3 regions of the Kitasatospora sp. NPDC087271 genome follow, and region 2 is predicted to be linked to each of the others. Evidence: riboswitches for the same ligand, from Rfam matches in the RefSeq annotation. Region 2 holds a riboswitch; each other region holds the start of a gene.

Region 1 (3,242 bases), on a different contig from region 2:
TGCCGTCGTCGAGGCCGACCTCGACCTCGACCGTGGGGTTGCCACGCGAGTCGAGGATCTCACGGGCTACGACGACATCGATGGACGGCACGAGGCATCTCCTTGCGGAAGCAGGGTCCGGCTGACGTTGGGTGCTGCCGGCGGGACGATTGCGGAGTCGTTACGACCAGAGCCTAACCGCCCCGGCCCCCGGGGCCGCGCTGGCCTCGGTCCCGTCTCAGCGTGTGGCCCGGCTACCCACCGGTAGTTCACCTGCTTGCCCGATCGAAGCGGGCGAATACGGGGGAATGCGGGCGAAGGGGGACGGGTCCCGTCCCCCTTCGCCCGCAGGGCGCGGGCCGTTCAGGGCCCGGGCCGCTCAGCCGAGGTGCAGCACCTGGCCGGGCATGATCAGGTTGGGGTTGCCGCCGACGGTGCCGCGGTTGCCGTCGTACACCGACTGCCAGCCGCCGGACACGCCCTGGGCGGCGGCGATCGTCGACAGCGTGTCGCCGGCCCGGACGGTGTAGTCGTGACCGCCCTGCGCGGCGGCGGGCTGCGCGGCCGGGGCGGACTGCGCGGGCTGCGCGGCGCGGGGCGCGTACTGCGGCTGGGCGGCGGGCTGGCCCGCGTACTGCTGGTAGACGCTCTGGTGGCTGGTCCAGTACCAGGCGCCGTTGTTCTGGTACCAGTACACCTTCGCGTCGGCATCCCAGCCGGCCTTGCCGGAGAAGCCCTGGGTCTGCGGCTGCGTCTGCTGCGGGGCCTGCTGGACGGGCTGCTGGGCGGCCGGCTTCGGGGCGGCCTGCTTGACCGGCTGCTGGGCGGGCTTCGGGGCCTGCGCCTGCTGGGTCGGCTTGGCGGCGGACTGCTTGGCGGGCTTGGCGTCCGTGGAGGTGTCCACGGAGGCCGGGGCGCCGCCCTTGCTCAGGCCGGCCTTCTGGGAGCAGACCGGCCAGGCGCCCGGGCCCTGCGAGGCCAGCACCTTCTCGGCGACCGAGATCTGCTGCGCCTTGCTGGCCTGGTTGGCCTGCGGGGCGTAGGAGGTGCCGCCGTACGCCTTCCAGGTGCTGGGCGTGAACTGCAGGCCGCCGGAGAAGCCGTTGCCGGTGTTGATGCTCCAGTTGCCGCCGCTCTCGCACTGGGCGACGGCGTCCCAGGTGGAGGCCGGGGCGGCGGAGGCGCCGGTGGCGGTGAGGAGCGGCATCGCGAGTCCGACGCCGGCCACACCGGCGACGGCGATGGCCTTCTCGGTCTGGGTGCGACGGCGGTGGCGGCCGGTTCCAACGAACAGCATGAAGAGGTCCCTCTCCGCACGCCTGCGAGGTGAGCTGTCGGGTTCGGACCGGGAGGTGGCCCGGCCGCCGAAAGCGGAAACGATTCCGCTCGGGCGGCTTCACCCCAAGCCGTCGGGGAACGGCAACAAACCTGGTTCCCCCGCCCCTGCCCAGGGTCTGGTCGGTTTCCCGTGACGCGGCGGGCAGGATTCGGCGTTCCGCGCACGAGGTCCGCAGCTGCGAACTCCAGGGAGAGTAGACAGATCATCAGACCAATAACAAGCTCATATCACCGATATCACACACAAATTACGGCGCGTGGTCAATCGCCTACCAACGGCGGCGGTATGTCCGGATTAATGCGGGTTCAGACCTGGCTCCACGGGCCGCCGGAGACATGCCGTCAGCGTGTCGGGGCGGCGGTCGGCGTGACCGGCGGCGCGTGCGGAGAGCGGGTCTCCGGAGTGAATTCGACCGGGAGTTCCCGCAGGCCGCGCATGATCAGGCCGCCCCTCCAGCGCAGGTTCTCCGGGTTTTCCGCGAGCCGCAGGTCCGGCAGCCGGGAAAGCAGCGTGGCCAGTGCGCTCCGCCCCTCCAGGCGGGCCAGCGGGGCGCCGATGCAGTAGTGGATCCCGTGGCCGAAACCCAGGTGCGGATTGTCCGTGCGGGCCAGGTCCAGGGTGTTCTCGTCCGCGAACCTGGCCGGATCGCGATCCGCCGCGGCCAGCACCACCAGCACCGGATCGCCCACCGGGATGTCCACCCCGCCGATCGACAGCGGCCGCGTCGCGAAACGCCACGTCGCCATCTCCACCGGCCCGTCGTAGCGCAGGAGTTCCTCGATCCCGGTCTCCAGCAGCGCCGTCTCGCCGCGCACCACCGACTCCTGCAGCAGCCTGCGCTGCTCCGGGTTGCGCAGCAGCGCGTACGTGCCGTTGCCGATCAGGTTGACGGTCGTCTCGAACCCCGCGAACAGGAGGATGAACGCCATCGCGGCGGCCTCGTTCTCGTTCAGGTGCTCGCCGTGGTCGCTCGCCCGGATCAGGCCCGAGATCAAGTCATCACCCGGATCCGCCCGCTTGCGGTGGATCAGCTCCAGCAGGTACGCCCGCATCCGCTTCACCGCCCGCCCCACGCCTCCGCGTTGGCCGCCGCCGTGCCGGATCATCATCCCGGCCCAGTCCCGGAAGTCGTCCTGGTCCTCGGCCGGCACGCCCAGCAGGTCGCAGATCGCGTAGATGGGGAGCGGGAACGCGAACTCGTGGATCAGGTCCGCCGAACCGCGCTGCGCGAAGCCGTCGATCAGCCGGTCCGTGAGCTGCTGCACCCGCGGCTCGAACTCCGCCACCCGGCGCGGCGTGAACGCCTTCGACACCAGCCGGCGCAGCCGGGTGTGGTCCGGCGGGTCGATGTTCAGCAGATGCGTCATCAAGTCCGCCTGGCGCTCCCCCGGAATTCCCACCCGCCCGGTGCGGTGCGCCTGCTCGCTGTGGTGCGCCGGGTTCTTCGACAGCCGGCCGTCCGCCAGCGCCTGCCGCGCGTCCGCGTAGCGGGTCACCAGCCAGGCCTCCACCCCGCTCGGCAGCGTCGTGCGGTGAACCGGGGCGTGCTCGCGCAACCAGGCGTAGGCGGGGTACGGATCGGTGGCGAACTCCCAGGTGAAGAGCTGCGGGGCGGCGGGATCGGGCTGCACTGGCATGCGTCGACCGTATCCGGTGGGTCGGGGCCGCACCGCCTCCGGCGGACGCGACCGGCGGGGCCGGATCGTCGACACCCGGCGGACGGCCCGTCAACGCTCCGTGGACGCCCCGTGGACGGTCCGTGGACAGCTCTTGGACAGCTCTTGGCCGGGTGGCGGGCGTGACCCTGGTCACCTGAGGGGTAATCCCTGTTGCGGAGGGTCAGGACCTGCCTACGATCCTCCGCAGAAATCGTGGGCGCCGGTGCGGTGTCGCCCACAGGGAGGAGCAGACCATGCGGGTCAGC
Region 2 (3,242 bases):
CGCCGACCGCGCCTGGGCGAACCCGGGGGAGAGCGGCACCTGCGGTGCCTCCACCTGCCCGTCCACCGGCCTCGCCCAGTACCTCGCCGGCACCGGCCACCGGGTGTTCGCCATCGGCTTCGCCCACAAGCAGGGCGACAACCTGCTCCAGGCGCAGGCCGTCGGCGACGCCGTCGCGCTGATCCGGGCCCGCCTCGGCGTCCCCCAGGTGGACGTGGTGGCCTGGAGCAAGGGCGAGGTCGCCGCCCGGGCGTACGTGTCCTCGGTGCGCCCGTCCTGGGGGCGGGCCTACGCGGGCGACGTGCGCCGCCTGATCACCCTCGGGGGCCCGAACGGCGGGCTCGACTACGTGTACGCGCACGGCTGGTCGTTCGACCTCGCGAGCTGGCCGGCCTGCGGCGGCACCGCCAACGCGCCGTCCCCGCACCTCTACATGACCTGCTACGGCACCTACACGGCGCAGCCCTGCCTCGGCGTGCTGCCCACCGGCGGTTACGACTGCTACCCGGGCCAGCGCCAGCTGCTCGCCCGCTGGGACGGCCGGTACGGGGTGGACGGCACCGCCCAGGACTGGTGGACCACCTACTACGGCGGCCAGGGCTTCTACACCTCCGGCCAGGGCATCCAGGCGGCGATCGACGCCGGTTCGCTGATCGCGCCGCTGCAACAGGCGGGCGTCCCCGCGTCGGTGCGCACCTATCTGCTCGCGGGCGGGTCCGCCGACATCCCGGGCGTGCTCAACGAGAACCGGGGGCCCAGCGACGGCATCGTGTTCACCGCGAGCGCCCTGGACACCACCGGCATCGCGACGATCGGCGGCACCCGGCTGCTCACCGGCCTCAACCACCTGGAACTCGCCTGGGCGCCGGAGGCCGAGAGCCAGGTCGACAACTGGCTCGCTTGACCCGTGGACCCGTGGACCCGTGGACCCGTGGACCCGTGGACCCGTGACCCGTCGATTCGCCGATCCGTCGTTCGGCAGCTCGACGGCTCCGCTGATCCGTCCCAACTGATCCACCACGCAGCGTCGTTGATCGACACCACTGTGACCTGTGCGACAACCGGCCCGGGCAGGTTGTCCGTTCACGGACGGCCCGCCTAGCCTGCAACCGTCGTCCGCCCTCGCGGACCCCCGCCGCCGGGACGCCGAGTCCTGTCCACCCGCCGGCCGGCAACCGAGCACCACAGCGGACGGGAGCGGGGGAACCAAGGTCAGCGCCCGGCCCGTACGCTCCCGCGTGCGGGCCGTGGCTAGGGGTGAAGCCGCTTCCACCGGCGGCCGGGCTGCCTCAGCCCGAATCCGACAGCTCACCTCGCAGGCGTCGCAGAGGACACTGCCATGCACCAGCCTGCCCGGCGCCGCGCGCCGCGCCACGCCCGCCCCTCCCACCGGGGCCGCAACGCCGCCCTCGCCGTCACCGGAGCGCTCGCCGTCACCGGCGCCGGACTGCTCGGCCTGCCGGCCGTCTCCGGCGCCCAGGCCGCCACCGCCCCGACCGTCACCCAGGACCGGCTCGCCCCGGCGACCATGGTCGCCAACCAGGCCGCCACCGCCTCGCTGACCCTCCACTCCTCGGCCTGCTTCACCGCGAAGACCGTCGGCGTGGGCGTCCGGAACGCGGCCGGTGCGAACCTCGACTTCCCGGGCAACGCCTCCAACGTGCAGATCTGCCCGAGCGGCCTGTCCTTCACCAGCGGCGCACGCGCCCTGCCGGCCGGGACGTACACCCAGTTCGGCTTCTGGCAGGACCTCGGCGGGGCCTGGCACAACCTGGCCTCGCAGCAGCTGGTGGTCTCCAGCACTCCGGCGCCGACTCCGCCCCCGACCCCGGCGCCCACCACGAAGCCGACTCCCGCCCCGACCCCGACGGCGACCCCCACCGCGAAGCCGACCCCGACGAGCAGCCCGAGCAGCCCGAGCGCCACCGCCAGCCCGTCGGCCGGCACCCCCGCATCCCCGGTCGCCGGCAAGTCGCTGACCTGGTCCGACGAGTTCAACGGCCCGATCAGCTGGGGCTCGCGCTGGGTCGGCGACAAGAGCACCGCGTACAAGTACGGAAACCACAACCCGGACGACAACAAGCTCGACCTGCTGAACAGGAACAACGTCAGCGTCGCGAACGGGGTCGCCACCTTCACCGCCGCGCCCGGCACCACCACGCTGGAGAACGGCAAGCAGGCCTGGAACACCGGCTTCCTGACCACCGAGGGCTCCAGCGAGGGCTTCCGGGTCAGGACCGGCGACTACGCCGAGACCCGGGTCAAGCTGCCGTCCGGCTCCGGCGCCTGGCCGGCCTTCTGGACCTGGAAGAACGGCAACGGGGAGGTCGACTCCTTCGAGTACCACCCCGACAACCCGAACCTGCTGGAGCTGACCAACCACGTCAACCCCGGCAACCCCAAGTACTACACCGACGCCGGTGCCGTCGCGAAGGACCAGTGGGTGACCATCGGCACCTATTACGGCGCCACCTCGGTGGACTGGTACGTCAACGGCGCCAAGGTGTTCTCGGACGGCAAGGGTGTCGGCGCCAACTGGTCGGCGTACCTGATCCTCAACCTGTCGGTCGGCGCGGGGAAGTACCACCCGGCGCCGCAGGGCACCGCCCCGATCACCTTCGCCGCCGACTACGTCCGCGTGTACCGGTAGGGCCTTCGGGGCTTCCGGGTCAGGAACCGGGAGCCGTCTCGACCACCGTGATGTCGAACGGCTGCCGGTTGTTCCCCTCGTCCGGGTCGTCCACGCCGCGCACCGCGACCGAGCCGCCGGTGAGCTTGCCGATCCGCAGGTCCGGGGAGAGGCGCACCGGCACCAGCGCGGTCGCGCTGCGCAGCGGGGGCAGTCCGGCCGGGAAGGCACAGCGCACCTGCCGGCCGTTGAGCCGCACCTCGCAGTCCTCGGGGAAGTACGGGCCCTCCGGGGAGACCCCGGGAGGCAGCGTCACCAGCACGGTGAACGGTGCGGCGGTGGTGTCCGGGCCTCGGTTGGCGATGAAGGCGTGGACGGTGGTGGTGCCGCCGGGCGGGGCGGCGTCCGGGTCGAGCCTGACCACCTCCAGATCGGAGCGGGACGCCGTGGTGGCTGCCGTGTCCACCGCCGGCCGGGGATCGGGCCGCCGCAGCGCCCAGGACGGGCCGGCGGTAAGCGTCGCCACCGAACAGCCGGCCGCCATCGCGGCGACGAGCGAGGCCGCGCGGAATCCGCAGAGCCTGCTGGCCTGCCCGGACCCGCCCTGCCCGGA
Region 3 (3,242 bases), on a different contig from region 2:
GGGCGACCCGCTCGCCACCGCCGCCGCCCGCGCCACCGACGGACTCGCCGTCGTCCTGGACGTCACCGACATCTCCCCCGTCGCCGTCCGCGACCGGATCCGCGCCCGCCTCACCCTGGCCGGCCGACTGCACCTGGCCCACCTCGCCGACGACGGCCTCAGCGTCCACCTGCGCGTGGACGTCGCCCACGCCGTCCTCGCCACCCCGTACGGCACCGGCGCGCTCACCGCCGGCGACCTCGCCCTCGCCGCGCCCGACCCGCTGGCCCGCTACGAGGCCGCCATGCTCACCCACCTCGCCGACGACCACGCCGACGCCCTCGCCGTCCTCACCCGGCTGCTCGACCCGGACCTGCTCGCCCAGCACCCGGAGGTCCGCCCGCTCGCCCTGGACCGCCACGGCCTGGTCCTGCGCCTGGACCACCCGCACGGCCACCGCGACGTCCGCCTGGTCTTCCCCGAACCGGCCGCCGACACCGAGGACTTCGGGCAGCGGATGCACGAGCTGCTGACCGCCGCCCAGCACGGGCTGCCCGCCCACCGGCTCTGAACCGGCCCACCAGAGCGTCGGCCTGACGCATCGTCAATTCGCCTTGGGGGCACCCACCAAGGCCCGGAAACGACAGCGGCCGGCCCGGCTCGCGAGAGAAGTCTCGCGAGCCGGGCCGGCCTGGGCGTGTCCCGCGCCCATGTCCACTGCTGCGGCGATCACCCGGTCGAGCGGTCACCCGACATGACCATCCCGGGCGGTCGATTCGCCCCGTAGCAGCGGTGGTTCCTCATCCGGCACATCCGGTACATCCGGTACATCCGGTACGGGTCAGAGCGCGACGCCGTGGGCCCGCAGGTAGGCGACCGGGTTGATGTCCGAGCCGTACTCCGAGCCGTTGCGGATCTCGAAGTGCAGGTGCGGGCCGGTCACGTTGCCGGTCGCGCCGGAGAGGCCGATCTGCTGTCCGGCCTTGACGGCCTGACCGATCTTCACACCGATCGAGGAGAGGTGCGCGTACTCGGCGTAGTGGCCGTCGGCGAGCTTGATCTCGACCTCGTTGCCGTAGGCGCCGCCGTTGCCGGCCTTCACCACGACGCCGTTGCCGACGGCGCGCAGCGGGGTGCCGGTGGAGGCGACGAAGTCCTGGCCGGTGTGGTGGCCGGAGGCCCACATCGAGCCGGCCACGCCGTAGGCCGTGCCCAGCTTCGGGCTGGCCAGCGGGGCGACGAAGGCGGAAGCGGCGGCGACCGGGACGGTGCTGACCGTGGCGGACGGCGCGGCGGTCTGCAGCTGGGTCTGGAGCTGGGCGGACGGCTTGGCCGCCTCGGTCCGGACCTCCAGCTGGGCCTGCGGCTTGGCGGCGGTGGTGGCCGGCGCGGCGTCCTGGGCGGACGGCTGGGCGGGCTTCGCCGGGGCAGCGGGCTTGGCCGGGGCGGCCTGGCCGGCGATCACGAGCCGCTGACCGGGGAAGATCAGGTCCGGGTTGCCGCCGACGACCTCGCGGTTGTGGTCGTACAGCGCCTGCCAGCCGCCGTCGACGTGCTGGGCGTCGGCGATCCGGGACAGGGTGTCACCGCTGACGACGCGGTAGCTCTCCTGCGACGAGGCCTGGGCCTGGTCGGCGGGAGCGGCGGCCGGGGCTGCGGTGACCGCGGCGGCCGGCGCGGGGTGGGCCTGGGCGCTCATCGCGGTGACGAGCGGCAGGGCGAAGGAGACACCGGTGACGGCGGTGGCGATCCCGATGCGGGCGGCGCGGGGCAGGGCGATACGACGAGCCTGTGCAGGCATGGAATTTTCCTCTCCGACGCCTGCGAGGTGAGCTGTCGGGTTCGGGCTGGAGTTGCCCGGCCGCACATGCGGCTTCACCCCTAGCCGGCCCTGGATCCGGGTACGCGAAAGCGTGCCGTTTCCGGTCCGGCGACTTACCTGTGGGTCCCCCGCTCCTGCCGTACAGAGTTCGGTGCGAGCCACCGGGCAGCGGCAGGATTCGGCGTTCCACCCGGTGGATCCGTCCGGACTGGCCGGGCGGTCGCTGAACTAAAACCCATCCGTTCGGGTGAAGCAATGTCGATCACTTGAACCGCCGACAACCCCCCGAGCTGCGGTGACCCTCCGAATGATCGGCCGCACCGTACGTGCACAATCCATTCACCCGGCGCCACTGATCCACGACGCTGCGCCGATTCCGCCACCGCTGCGCACCCGCCCGCTCACGCACCGCGCACCCACCGACACGCCACCCGGTGACCCTTGTCACGTACGCCCCACGGGCGCAGGATCGGCCCGTGGCCACCTCCGAAGCAGGAACACTGCGCCTGGGCACCTCGCGGGGACGCTGGGTCCTCCTCGCGACGGTGCTCGGCTCCAGCATGGCGATGCTCGACGGCACCGTGGTGAACGTCGCGCTGCCCCGCATCGGCACCGATCTCGGCGCCTCCCTCGCGTCCCTGCAGTGGACGCTCAACGCCTACCTGCTCACCCTGGCCGGACTGATCCTGCTCGGCGGCGCGCTCGGCGACCGGTACGGCCGGCGCCGGGTCTTCCTGATCGGCGTGCTCTGGTTCGCCGCCGCCTCCGCGGCCTGCGCCGCCGCCCCCACCATCCACGTGCTGATCGCCGCCCGCGCCGTCCAGGGCATCGGCGGGGCGCTGCTCACCCCCGGTTCGCTCGCCATGCTGCAAGCCGTCTTCCACCCGGACGACCGCTCGGCGGCGGTCGGCCTGTGGTCGGGCCTCGGCGGGGTGTCGGCCGCGGTCGGCCCCTTCCTCGGCGGCTGGCTGGTGGACGGCCCCGGCTGGCGGTGGATCTTCCTGCTGAACCTTCCGCTCGCGGCCGCCGTGGTCGCGGTCACCTCCCGGTTCGTCCCCGAGAGCCGGAACGAGAGCGCCGTCGTCCGCTTCGACGTCCCCGGCGCGCTGCTCGCCGCGCTCGCCCTCGGCGCGATCACCTACGCGCTGACCGCCGCCGGGGAGGGCCTGTCCCCCGCGGTCTGGCTCACCGGCGCGATCGGCCTGCTGCTCGGCGCGGCCTTCATCGCGGTCGAGCGCCGCGCCGCCGAGCCGATGCTGCCGCTCGGCCTCTTCTCCTCCCGGCTGTTCACCGCCGTCAACCTGGTCACCCTCTGCGTCTACGCGGCGTTCAGCGGGGTGTTCTTCCTGCTGGTGGTGCAGTTGCAGATCGTCTCCGGCTTCTCCCCGCTGGTCTCCGGCCTCGCCCTGGTCCCGATCACCGTGCTGATGCTGACCCTGTC

The links. Region 2 has a riboswitch for cyclic di-AMP ahead of ACIO9K_RS00905 (hypothetical protein). Riboswitches for the same ligand answer to the same signal wherever they lie in the genome.
Region 1: linked by a shared signal. The riboswitch ahead of ACIO9K_RS10030 (transglycosylase family protein) and the one ahead of ACIO9K_RS00905 (hypothetical protein) in region 2 are both predicted to bind cyclic di-AMP.
Region 3: linked by a shared signal. The riboswitch ahead of ACIO9K_RS26755 (LysM peptidoglycan-binding domain-containing M23 family metallopeptidase) and the one ahead of ACIO9K_RS00905 (hypothetical protein) in region 2 are both predicted to bind cyclic di-AMP.

The regions. Positions count from the first base shown of each region.
Region 1 is NZ_JBIUYQ010000004.1:274,119-277,360, reverse strand. It holds gene eno (phosphopyruvate hydratase) at 1-91, opposite strand, end outside; gene ACIO9K_RS10030 (transglycosylase family protein) at 359-1,276, opposite strand; cyclic di-AMP (ydaO/yuaA leader) riboswitch at 1,282-1,449, opposite strand; gene ACIO9K_RS10025 (cytochrome P450) at 1,660-2,955, opposite strand; gene ACIO9K_RS10020 (SDR family NAD(P)-dependent oxidoreductase) at 3,231-3,242, shown strand, end outside.
Region 2 is NZ_JBIUYQ010000001.1:212,196-215,437, reverse strand. It holds gene ACIO9K_RS00910 (esterase/lipase family protein) at 1-904, shown strand, start outside; cyclic di-AMP (ydaO/yuaA leader) riboswitch at 1,171-1,337, shown strand; gene ACIO9K_RS00905 (hypothetical protein) at 1,340-2,650, shown strand; gene ACIO9K_RS00900 (hypothetical protein) at 2,670-3,242, opposite strand, start outside.
Region 3 is NZ_JBIUYQ010000018.1:36,362-39,603, reverse strand. It holds gene ACIO9K_RS26760 (DUF2470 domain-containing protein) at 1-550, shown strand, start outside; gene ACIO9K_RS26755 (LysM peptidoglycan-binding domain-containing M23 family metallopeptidase) at 821-1,780, opposite strand; cyclic di-AMP (ydaO/yuaA leader) riboswitch at 1,783-1,965, opposite strand; gene ACIO9K_RS26750 (MFS transporter) at 2,278-3,242, shown strand, end outside.